3 regions of the Halomonas terrestris genome follow, and region 3 is predicted to be linked to each of the others. Evidence: riboswitches for the same ligand, from Rfam matches in the RefSeq annotation. Region 3 holds a riboswitch; each other region holds the start of a gene.
The links. Region 3 has a riboswitch for thiamine pyrophosphate ahead of tenA (thiaminase II). Riboswitches for the same ligand answer to the same signal wherever they lie in the genome.

Region 1 (3,268 bases), on a different contig from region 3:
GGCAGCGCTTTATCGATGAGCCGGAAGTCGTGGCACGCGAATGTGAGGCAGCTTGGTCGACGCTCGGTGAAGATGTTGAGCACGACGGCAAAGAAACCGATTACACCGGCCAGGATGCAGTGGGCTTGCAGAAGCGGCGTGTGGGGCAGTCTCTATTCCGCAAAGCAGTCATGATTCGCTACGACACCCGTTGCGTAATTACGGGGCTTCGACACGAGGACCTGCTGATTGCCAGCCATATTGTGCCCTGGCAGTCACGTCCCGAGTCCCGTCTCGACCCAGCCAATGGGCTGTGCCTCAATGCGCTGCATGACCGTGCCTTCGACAAGGGGTTATTGGCCATTGATAGGCAGGGACGTATTCGAATTTCCCCAGAGTTGATTGAAGAAGGGTTTAGTGGGCATCTCAAAGGGCAGCTCAGTGATATCGATGGGCAGCCATTGAACCTGACGGCTTCGGCGTTTCCCAACCGCGACTATCTCGACTGGCATTATCGAGAGTGCTTCCGGCGCTAACTGACGCGGCTCTCCTCCAGCAACTGCAGCACCGGCATCAGCTGACTCTCGTGCAGCACCAGCACGCTGTCGCCGCTCTCGCCCTCGTCGGGGACGACGACGGCGAACTCGCCCTCCTCCAGGTGGAACTCGTGGATCTCGCGGGGGCCCTGTGGCGTCTGGCAGTGGATGGCGCGGTAGGGGTCATCCTCGCCGTAGGTGAGGCGGTGGTAGACCTTGAAGAAGGTGTAGAGGGTCAGGCCCTGGGTGAAGGCGGGCCAGCGGGCGGGGATGGTGCGGGTCGCTTCGTCCAGCACCTGGCCGTCGGTCTCGGCGGCGGCGATGGCCCGGGCCAGCGGTTCGGCGAGCAGCGAGGCGTCGTCGCGAGGCAGGGGCTGCTGGTGTTCGAAGGCGTGGCGGTAGGCCTCGGCGACACGGCGCAGATCCGCCAGCGAGTCCAGCCGATGCTCGCTGTGCTTGAGGTCCGCGGGTTCGAAGCCGCCGTTCTCCCAGCCGTGGATCACCCGCAGCATCAGCGTTCCCTCGGCCAGGGGTGCGCCCACCAGGGCCGCCACGGCCACTCGCAGGTGGAGCAGTCGCTCCGTCACCAGGTTGTCGAAGGCGGTGTAGGGGTCGGCGAAGATCGCGTGCAGGCGACCCGGGGCGTGTTCCTTGGCTTCGTTGAACGGCATGGGCAGGTGTCCGGCGCTGGTGGTCGTTCGATCGGTGTGCATGCGATATCATCAGGGGCGATCGAAGGTTATCTCGGCCAGTGTGCCCAGAACTTGAGTCTCGATCATCACAAACCATTCACTGTCGCCAGGGGAGTCCCGTTGCCGCGCGAATCGGCCGGGGCTGAGAGAGCACATGGTGCTGACCCTGGAACCTGATCCGGTTCACACCGGCGGAGGAAGAGCGACATGCCCTACCTGACGTCTGCCGTGCTCGGCGCGGCGCTGCTGTGCTTTGCCTTCCTGGGCCTGAGGGCCCGCCGGGCCGATGGCCTGCTCGATGACTACGTCACCGCCCGCAACTCCCAGGGCGCCCAGGCCATCGGCCTGTCGTTCCTGGCCTCCAGCATGGGGGCCTGGATCCTCTTCGCGCCGCCGGAGATCGGCGCCTTCGTGGGGCCGGTGGCGCTGGCCGGCTATGCCATCGGTTCGTCGCTGCCGTTCCTCGTGCTGGGGCTCTACGGCCCGGCGATTCGCCGCCACCTGCCGGAAGGGCGCAGCATCGGCGAGTTCGCCGAGGCCTGCTACGGCGCCGGGGTGCGGCGCTGGGTCTCCTTCGTCTCGGTGGCCTACATGGCGATCTTCCTGGCCGCCGAGCTCACCGCCATCGGCGCCATCGCCGCGCTGCTCTCCGACGTGCCCCCGGCGCTGGTGATCCTCGGCGTGGCGGTGGCCACCCTGGTCTACACCACCCTGGGCGGACTGCGGGCGAGCCTCGCCACCGACCGCTGGCAGGCGTGGCTGCTGCTGGCCCTGCTGGTGCTGGTCGGCGGCATGGCCTGGTGGTGGCTGCCGCCCATGCCGGCCGGGGCGGTGATGCCCTCGGTTCCCGCCAGCAGCGCACTCTCCGTGGCGCTGACCCTGGTGATCGCGGTCACCGCCGCCAACCTCTTCCATCAGGGTTACTGGCAGCGTATCTGGGCGGCCGAGGACGACCGCGCGCTGGGTCGCGGGGCGCTGCTGGGTGCCACCAGCAGCCTGCTGGTGGTGATGGCCATCGGCGGGCTGGGGATCCTGGCGGCGATGCATGCCCTGCCCCTGGGCGAGCCGCCGATTCCCTTCTTCGCGCTGCTCTCCGCCGCGCCGGCCTGGCTGGGCCTGCCGGCCCTGGTGCTGGCGGTCACCCTGGTGGCCTCCAGCGTGGATACCCTGCAGAACGCCATCGCCTCCATGGCGGTGGCCAGTTCCGGAAAGCGGGGGCTCTCGGTGCGGGCGGCGCGCCTGGTCACGGTGGCGCTGATGGTGCCGGTGGTGTGGGTGGCCCTGCAGGGCTTCTCGGTGCTGCGCCTGTTCCTGATCGCCGACCTGCTGTGCGCGGCCATCGTGGTGCCGGTGCTGCTGGGCCTGTGGCGGCGGATGTCGCCGCTCGCTGCGGTGGCCGGCGGCGTGGCGGGCCTGCTCGGGGCGGTGCTGCCGGGCTGGGTCACCCTGGGGAGCCTCTCCGCCGGCGTGCTGGCCGCCACCTTCCCGGACAGCATCCCGACCCTGGCGCCCTTCCTGGGCGCGCTGCTCGCGTCCACCCTGGTGAGCCTGCTGATCGCCTGGCGCCGGCCGGGCGCGAGGTTCCAACCGTCATTCGAAGGAGATGCCCGATGACCACCCGCGCAGACTGGAAGGCCTGGGCCGCGGCACAGGAGGCACCGCGCCTCACCGACTGGCTGCGCGAGATCAGCGAGCCGGACTGGTCGGCCACCGTGAACCATCCGCTGTTCGACGCGATGGCCGAGGGGCGGCTCTCCGGTGACGACTTCGCCGCCTACATGGTGCAGGACTACGGCTTCGTCGACCCCTTCACCGCGCTGATCGGCCACGCCATCGGCCATGCGCCGAGCATGGCGGACCGGGTGGTGCTGGGGCAGTTCATGGGCATGCTGACCAGCGACGAGAACAGTACCTTCCAGCGCACCTTCGAGGCCTTCGCGGTGCCGGCCGCCCGGCGCGAGGCGCCGGACTACCTGCCCGAGACCCGGGCCTTCCAGGCGCTGCTGCGCGACACCGGCCAGGGCGGCGGCTATGCCGAGATCCTCGCGGCGCTGGTGGTCA
Region 2 (3,268 bases), on a different contig from region 3:
GCCGTGGCCATGCTGCCGCGACGGAAGGCGCGCCACTGACGCCGGATCGTCATCTCTTCTTAAGCCATCCTTAAGCTTCACCCGGGACGATGGTGCCGATACGCGGCGCCCCTGCGCGCCGTTCTCGAATCCGACACCATAGGCATTCCCATGAAGCCGCTGCATAGACTGCTGGCGAGCCGCCTGATCAAGCTCGTTGCCAACCTGCTCAAGCTCGCGTGCTACGCCTTCCACTTCGTCTTTCCCGACAAGCGCTTCACCCTGCCGGCCAGGGCCGCCCCCTGGATCCGGCGCCGGCATCCGACCGCCATTCCCCGCATCCTCTGGCAGACCAACTTCACCGACCGCGTGACCCTGCCGGTCTACCTGAACTACCTGTTCAACCGCCTCATGGCGCCCGGCTTCGAGTATCGCTTCATGATCACCGAGGCCCGCGCCGACTTCATCAGGCAGCACTACTCCGGACAGACTTTCAGAAACTATTCCCGGCTGCAGATCGGCGCCGCCCAGGCGGACTTCTGGCGTGTCCTGGTGCTGCAGGCCCATGGCGGCGTCTACCTGGATATCGACGCCCACCTGACGTGGCCCCTGGGCCGCCTGCTCGGGCCCGACCGATCGTCGCTGTTCCTCCGCACCAAGCGCGACACCCTCAACAACTTCTTCATCGCCAGCAGGCCCCACACCCCCGAGCTGGAGGCCGTGATCCAGGCGATCGACACCAATATCGAGGAGAACACGATCCGGGGTGTCTTCGACATGACCGGGCCCGGCGTCTTCAATCGGGTGCTGGACATCCACCGCCTGGACACCGTGCTCTATCGCTACGCCTGTACCCAGGGCAGCTTCACCAACGAGCACTTCCAGTACATCGACAAGCCACAGGGAAAATGGAACCGGGAGCAGAAGCGCGTCGCGGTGGTGAGGGAGGAGGCGGCCTGAGCTCGGCGGCTTTACAGGAGCATGGCCGGCATGGATAGTGGGAAGCCTACGACAGGGGCGCCGCGGCGATACCGCGCAGCGGCTGAGACGCACCCTTGGAACCTGACCCGGATAATGCCGGCGTAGGGAGTCGTGCAGCCTCGGTTCTCCCGCCTGCACCTCCCTCGCCTGGAGGTGAACGATGCGCCTTGATCTCTCGCTCTACCTGGTCACCGACCCCGGTCTCTGTGATGGCCATGGGCTGGTGGAGACCGTCGTCGCCGCCGTGCGCGGGGGCGTGACGCTGGTACAGCTGCGCGACAAGCACGCTTCCGATGCCGAGTTGATCGACCAGGCCCGCCGCCTCAAGGTCGCCCTGGCCGGCAGCGGCGTGCCACTGATCATCAACGACCGCCTCGAGGTGGCCCTGGCCGCCGAGGCCGACGGCCTGCACCTGGGCCAGGACGACGGCGACGTGGCCGCCGCCCGCACCGCCCTGGGCGAGCGGGCACTGCTCGGGCTCTCGGTGCAGACCCACGAACAACTCGCCCGCCTCGACCCGGGCCCGCTCGACTACCTCGGCCTGGGGCCGGTCTTCGCCACCCACAGCAAGCACGACCACGCCAGCCCGCTGGGCGTCGACGGCCTGACCTCGCTGGTCGCCGCCAGCCCCCTGCCCGCGGTCGCCATCGGCGGGCTCAAGGCCGAACACGCCGGCGCCGTGCGGTCATCGGGGGCCCGGGGCCTGGCGGTGATCTCGGCGATCTGCGGCCAGCCCGACCCGGAAGCCGCGGCGCGGGCCTTCTTCACCCGCCGCTGATCGCGCTCAGGAGGAGGGGCGGCGCTTCAGGGTCGTGCGGCGGTCGTGGTAGGCGATCGCCAGGCCACTGCCGATGATCAGCAGGCTGCCGACGAAGACCCACAGATCCGGCATCTCCCCCCAGAACCACCAGCCCAGCAGCACTGCCCAGAGCATGGCGGTGTAGTCGAAGGGAGCGGCGATGGCCGCCGGCGCGAAACGGAACGCCAGGGTGATGAAGGCGGTGGCGCCGATACCGGCGATCCCCGAGCCGAGAAACCCCAGCCAGTGCCAGGCGTGTGGCGTCTGCCACACCCAGGGCAGCAGCAACGCGGTGATGCCGAACGGCACCAGAGTCATGTAGAAGACCATGGCCCAGAGGTGTTCGCGCCCACCGTAGCGCCGCGCGGTGATCATCATCAACGCATAGAAGACCGCCGCGCCCAGCAGCGCCAGCGCCCCGGGATGGAAGGCGTCACCGCCCGGGCGCACCACCACCAGCACCCCGACGAATCCCACCAGCGAGGCCGCCAGCACCGGCGGGTCGATCCGCTCGCCGAGCAGCGGCACCGACAGCAGCGTGACGAACAGCGGGGCGACGAAGGCGATGGCCGTGGCCTCGGCCAGCGGCAGCAGGGTCAGGCCGAGCACGAAGCAGACCATGGTGCCGGTGTAGATCAGACCGCGCACCAGATGCATGACGGGGCGCCGCGTACGCAGCTTGCGCAGCCCGCCACCGAAGTGCGCCAGCAGCGCGATCAGCGGAAGCGACACCAGGGTCCGGAAGAAGATGATCTGCAGCGGTGAATGCACCTCGCCCAGCCACTTGGCGATGGCGTCGCCGAGCGCCAGGCAGAACACACCCGCACACATGAACAGGATACCCTTCAACGACCCTGACATCGCCACCTCCCAGCAGCCGGTCCCCGCCTGGCCCAAAAAACCACCCCGCCGGTCCAGAAGACCGGCGGGGCGAGATCATGACGACAGGCTAGGAGGTTAGCAGACAAACGGCAACCACCGGGTCGCCGACAGCCATGCCCATGACGCTGGCGAGGATGCCGACCCCATGTCGTCTCCGGGTATTGTCCGAGAGCACGTTTGTTATGTTATATAGTAACCTTTATCTTCTACCGAGGAGAAGCTCGCCATGGCCGCCCCGCTTCCCATGACACCGGACGATCCGCTTCCCCTAGCCCCGGCCTACCCGCACTGGGCCTGCGGAGACGACATCGGTGTGCTGCCGCGCATCTTCGAGGACGGCATCACGCTCGCCGTCATGGAGCGCACCCTTCCGCAGCCCCTGCGTGACAGCGTGGCGGCTCAGCTGACGCCCGATGCCCGCCTGGACTGGCGCTGGCGGGGGGCTCCCGGTGAATCCATGCGAGCCGACCTGCAGCGGCACCTGCCGGCTCCCGACCGGAGCGCGGCCCTGCTGGATGATATCGGCACCATCGCCAGTGCCCTGGCGTTCCTGTTCGACACCGAGACCATCGGCATCCGCCTGCGCCTCCTCGACGAGGCCATGTGTCCGCGCTTCCACGTCGACAA
Region 3 (3,268 bases):
AGCCGCCCCGGGAGACGATGCCGGTGACCCGCCTGGCGGTGAGCGGCACATAGCGCAGCAGCACCCCGGCGTGGATGGTGAAGTAGTCCACGCCCTGCTCGGCCTGCTCGATCAGGGTGTCGCGGAACACCTCCCAGGTGAGGTCCTCGGCCACGCCCTTGACCTTCTCCAGGGCCTGGTAGATCGGCACCGTGCCGATGGGCACCGGGGCGTTGCGGATGATCCACTCGCGGGTCTCGTGGATGTTCTGCCCGGTGGAGAGATCCATGATGGTGTCGGCGCCCCAGCGGATGCCCCAGGTCATCTTGTCGACCTCCTCCTCGATGGAGGAGGTGACCGCGGAGTTGCCCAGGTTGCCGTTGATCTTCACCAGGAAGTTGCGGCCGATGATCATCGGCTCCGACTCCGGGTGGTTGATATTGCAGGGGATGATGGCCCGGCCGGCGGCGACCTCGGCGCGCACGAACTCGGGGGTGATCTCCTCCGGCAGGCGGGCGCCGAAGCCCTGGCCCGGGTGCTGGTGGCCGAGGATACGCTCGACTTCCGCCGTGCCCAGGGCTTGCCTGCGTTGATTCTCCCGAATGGCGATAAATTCCATCTCCGGGGTGATGATGCCCTGGCGGGCGTAGTGCAGCTGGGTGACGTTCCTGCCCTCCCTGGCGCGCCTTGGCGTACGGGTCAGGTCGAAGCGCAGTGGGGCCAGGGTCGGGTCGTTGGCGCGGCGCTGGCCGTACTCGCTGGTGGGGCCGTCGAGGAACTCGGTGTCGTCGCGCGCCTCGATCCAGGCGCGGCGCAGCTCGGGCAGTCCCTTTCGCAGGTCGATCTCGGCCGCCGGGTCGGTGTAGGGGCCGGAGGTGTCGTAGACCAGCAGCGGCGGGTTCTCCTCGTCGGCGCCGGAGGTCTTCGTCGGCGACAGGGAGATCTCGCGGAAGGGCACGCGGATATCCGGGCGCGAGCCCTCGACATGGACCTTGCGCGAGCCGGGCAGCGGCTGGACGGCGGCCGCGTCGACCCGGGCGGTCTCGGCGAGGAAGTGGGCGGTCTTGCTCATGGGGATTGTCCTTGACGTGTTGTTGTCGCTCAGGGGGGGCATCAGAGGCTGCGGTCCAGCCCCATCTGCCAGAAGTCGATCTCCAGCCGGGTGGCGTCGCGAAACACCGTGCAGAGCTCGGCGAAACGCGCCGGGGTGACGTCGGCCAGGCGGGCGTCGAGCCAGGCCTCCTCGGCACGGCGGGCGGTCTGGAATTCGTCGCTCTCGTACATGGCGATCCAGGCGTCATAGGGATTGGCGTCGCCGCGCACGGTGAAGGGCCGGGCATTGATCCAGTCGGCGATCTCGCCGTAGCCCACCAGGCAGGGGGCCAGGGCCACGTGCAGGTCGAGCAGGTCGCCGCGGTTGCCGGTATCCAGCACGTAACGGGTGTAGGCCATGGTGGCCCGGGCCTCGGGCTGGGCGGCGAGCTCCTCCTCGGCGATGCCCCATTCCCGGCAGTAGCCCACGTGCAGGCCCAGCTCCACGTCGACGATCGCCTTGAGCCCCTCATGGGCCTGGCGCAGGTCGTCCAGGGTGCGGCTCTTGTAGGCGGCCAGGGCGTAGGCGCGGGCGAAGTGGATCAGGAAGAGGTAGTCCTGCTGCAGGTAGTGGCGGAAGGCGCCTTCCTCGAGGGCGCCCTCGGCCAGGCCGCGCACGAAGTCGTGCTCGATGTAGGCGCGCCAGTCGTCCTGGCAGGCGGCGGTGAGGTCGCTGAAGCGGTAGCCCATCATGCCTCCGGTAGCGGTGTGTCGATCCGGAGCGTGGGCGAAGGGGGGAGGGGCCGATGGGGGCGGGCATGTATCTGGCGCCGCCAGTGATCTGGCCGCCGCTTGATTCCTACGCCGGTACGAGCCGGATCAGGTTCAACGGGCCCCGCCGTGACGACAGCATCTGTCGTATGGCGATCTCAGCCGGTTCCACCGGCACCCCGTCAAGCGTCGGAGCCAGTCTAGCAGGCTGGCGGCGACTTGCCAGCCCGTCTGTTGCCAGGATCGCTCATTGCCGGAGTGCCTCCAGTTCGAAGATCAGCGTCACCTCGTCGCCGACCATGCCGTTGTCGACCCCGTAGGTCATGCCCCAGTCGCTGCGGGCGATGGTGGTGCGTGCCGAGAGCCCCAGGGTGTACTGCTCATGCCCGAAGGGGTAGACCTCGGCCTTGTTGAGGGTGACATCCAGTGTCACGGGGCGCGTCTCGCCGAGCAGGGTCAGTTCGCCCTCGAGGGTGCCCTCGCTGTCGCTGTGGGCCTCGAAGCCGGTGGCCTCGAAGACGATGGTGGGGTAGCGGCCGGCATCGAGGAAATCGTTGCTGCGCAGGTGGTTGTCGCGCTCCTCGTGGTTGGAAAAGACGCTGTCGGCGCTGATCTCCACCCGGGCCGAGTGCAGCTCACGGGTCTCGTCGTCATAGACGAACTCACCGCTGCCTTCGAGGAACATGCCGAGCAGGTCGGCATAGCCGACATGCTCGGTCAAGAAGCCGATGGAGAAGTGCTCCGGGTCGATCTCGTAGGTGTGGGGTTCGGCGGCGACGGGCAGGGTGGCGAGTCCCGCCACCACACCGGCTGTCGCCGCGAGGGCGGAAAGTCGATGGTAAGGGTGTCGAATGGCCATGGGGAATCCTCCGCGGACATGCAGGGTTGCCGACCGGGCAACCGTGTCGGGTTTCAGGGCCTGGCGTGGCGATACAGCCAATGGATGTCGGTGGCGAACGACCAGACGAGCCCTGCCAGGGCCGTGGCCGCCAGCCAGGCGGCAGGCGTGGCCCCGATGGCAGGCAGCAGGCCGAGCAGCAACGCCGCCACCTGCCAGACACAGACGATCTTGCGCCGACGGCTCTCGGGCAAGGGGGCCGCGAGCCAGCGCAGCTGCCGGCCGGCCAGCATGAAGGCGTAGCGCAGGGTGCCGATGGCCAGTATCCAGGGGCCCACCTTGCCGAGTGCCAGCAGCGCCAGGCACAGCACCAGGATGAAGCAGGCATCCATCTCCATGTCGAAGCGAGCGCCGAAACGGCTGGTGGTGCCGCTGTGACGGGCCACCCAGCCGTCCAGGCCGTCGAGCAGCAGGGCGACCAGTGCCAGGCCGGCGAAGAGGCCACCCTGGGCCGCCAGCAGCACAGGGTCGGCCACGGCACCGGCCAGCAGCGCCACCAGCCCGCCCCTGGCCAGGGTGACCCGATTGGCCCAGCCCAGCCGCTGCCAATGGTTCGGCACCCGACCCATGACCAGCCCGGCCATGATC

Region 1: it holds a riboswitch for thiamine pyrophosphate, as region 3 does, so the genes downstream of both, ACOMD9_RS05060 (sodium:solute symporter family transporter) here and tenA (thiaminase II) in region 3, are expected to answer to the same signal.
Region 2: it holds a riboswitch for thiamine pyrophosphate, as region 3 does, so the genes downstream of both, thiE (thiamine phosphate synthase) here and tenA (thiaminase II) in region 3, are expected to answer to the same signal.

Annotation. Positions count from the first base shown of each region.
Region 1 is NZ_JBMHFZ010000003.1:203,344-206,611, forward strand. It holds gene ACOMD9_RS05050 (HNH endonuclease) at 1-515, shown strand, start outside; gene ACOMD9_RS05055 (hypothetical protein) at 512-1,228, opposite strand; TPP riboswitch at 1,306-1,425, shown strand; gene ACOMD9_RS05060 (sodium:solute symporter family transporter) at 1,415-2,821, shown strand; gene ACOMD9_RS05065 (TenA family protein) at 2,818-3,268, shown strand, end outside.
Region 2 is NZ_JBMHFZ010000011.1:6,570-9,837, reverse strand. It holds gene ACOMD9_RS11850 (ATP-binding protein) at 1-39, shown strand, start outside; gene ACOMD9_RS11845 (glycosyltransferase family 32 protein) at 151-939, shown strand; TPP riboswitch at 983-1,085, shown strand; gene thiE (thiamine phosphate synthase) at 1,121-1,738, shown strand; gene ACOMD9_RS11835 (DMT family transporter) at 1,745-2,620, opposite strand; gene ACOMD9_RS11830 (DUF1826 domain-containing protein) at 2,868-3,268, shown strand, end outside.
Region 3 is NZ_JBMHFZ010000004.1:108,626-111,893, reverse strand. It holds gene thiC (phosphomethylpyrimidine synthase ThiC) at 1-1,051, opposite strand, end outside; gene tenA (thiaminase II) at 1,093-1,761, opposite strand; TPP riboswitch at 1,851-1,974, opposite strand; gene ACOMD9_RS06025 (YceI family protein) at 2,030-2,641, opposite strand; gene ACOMD9_RS06020 (CDP-alcohol phosphatidyltransferase family protein) at 2,695-3,268, opposite strand, start outside.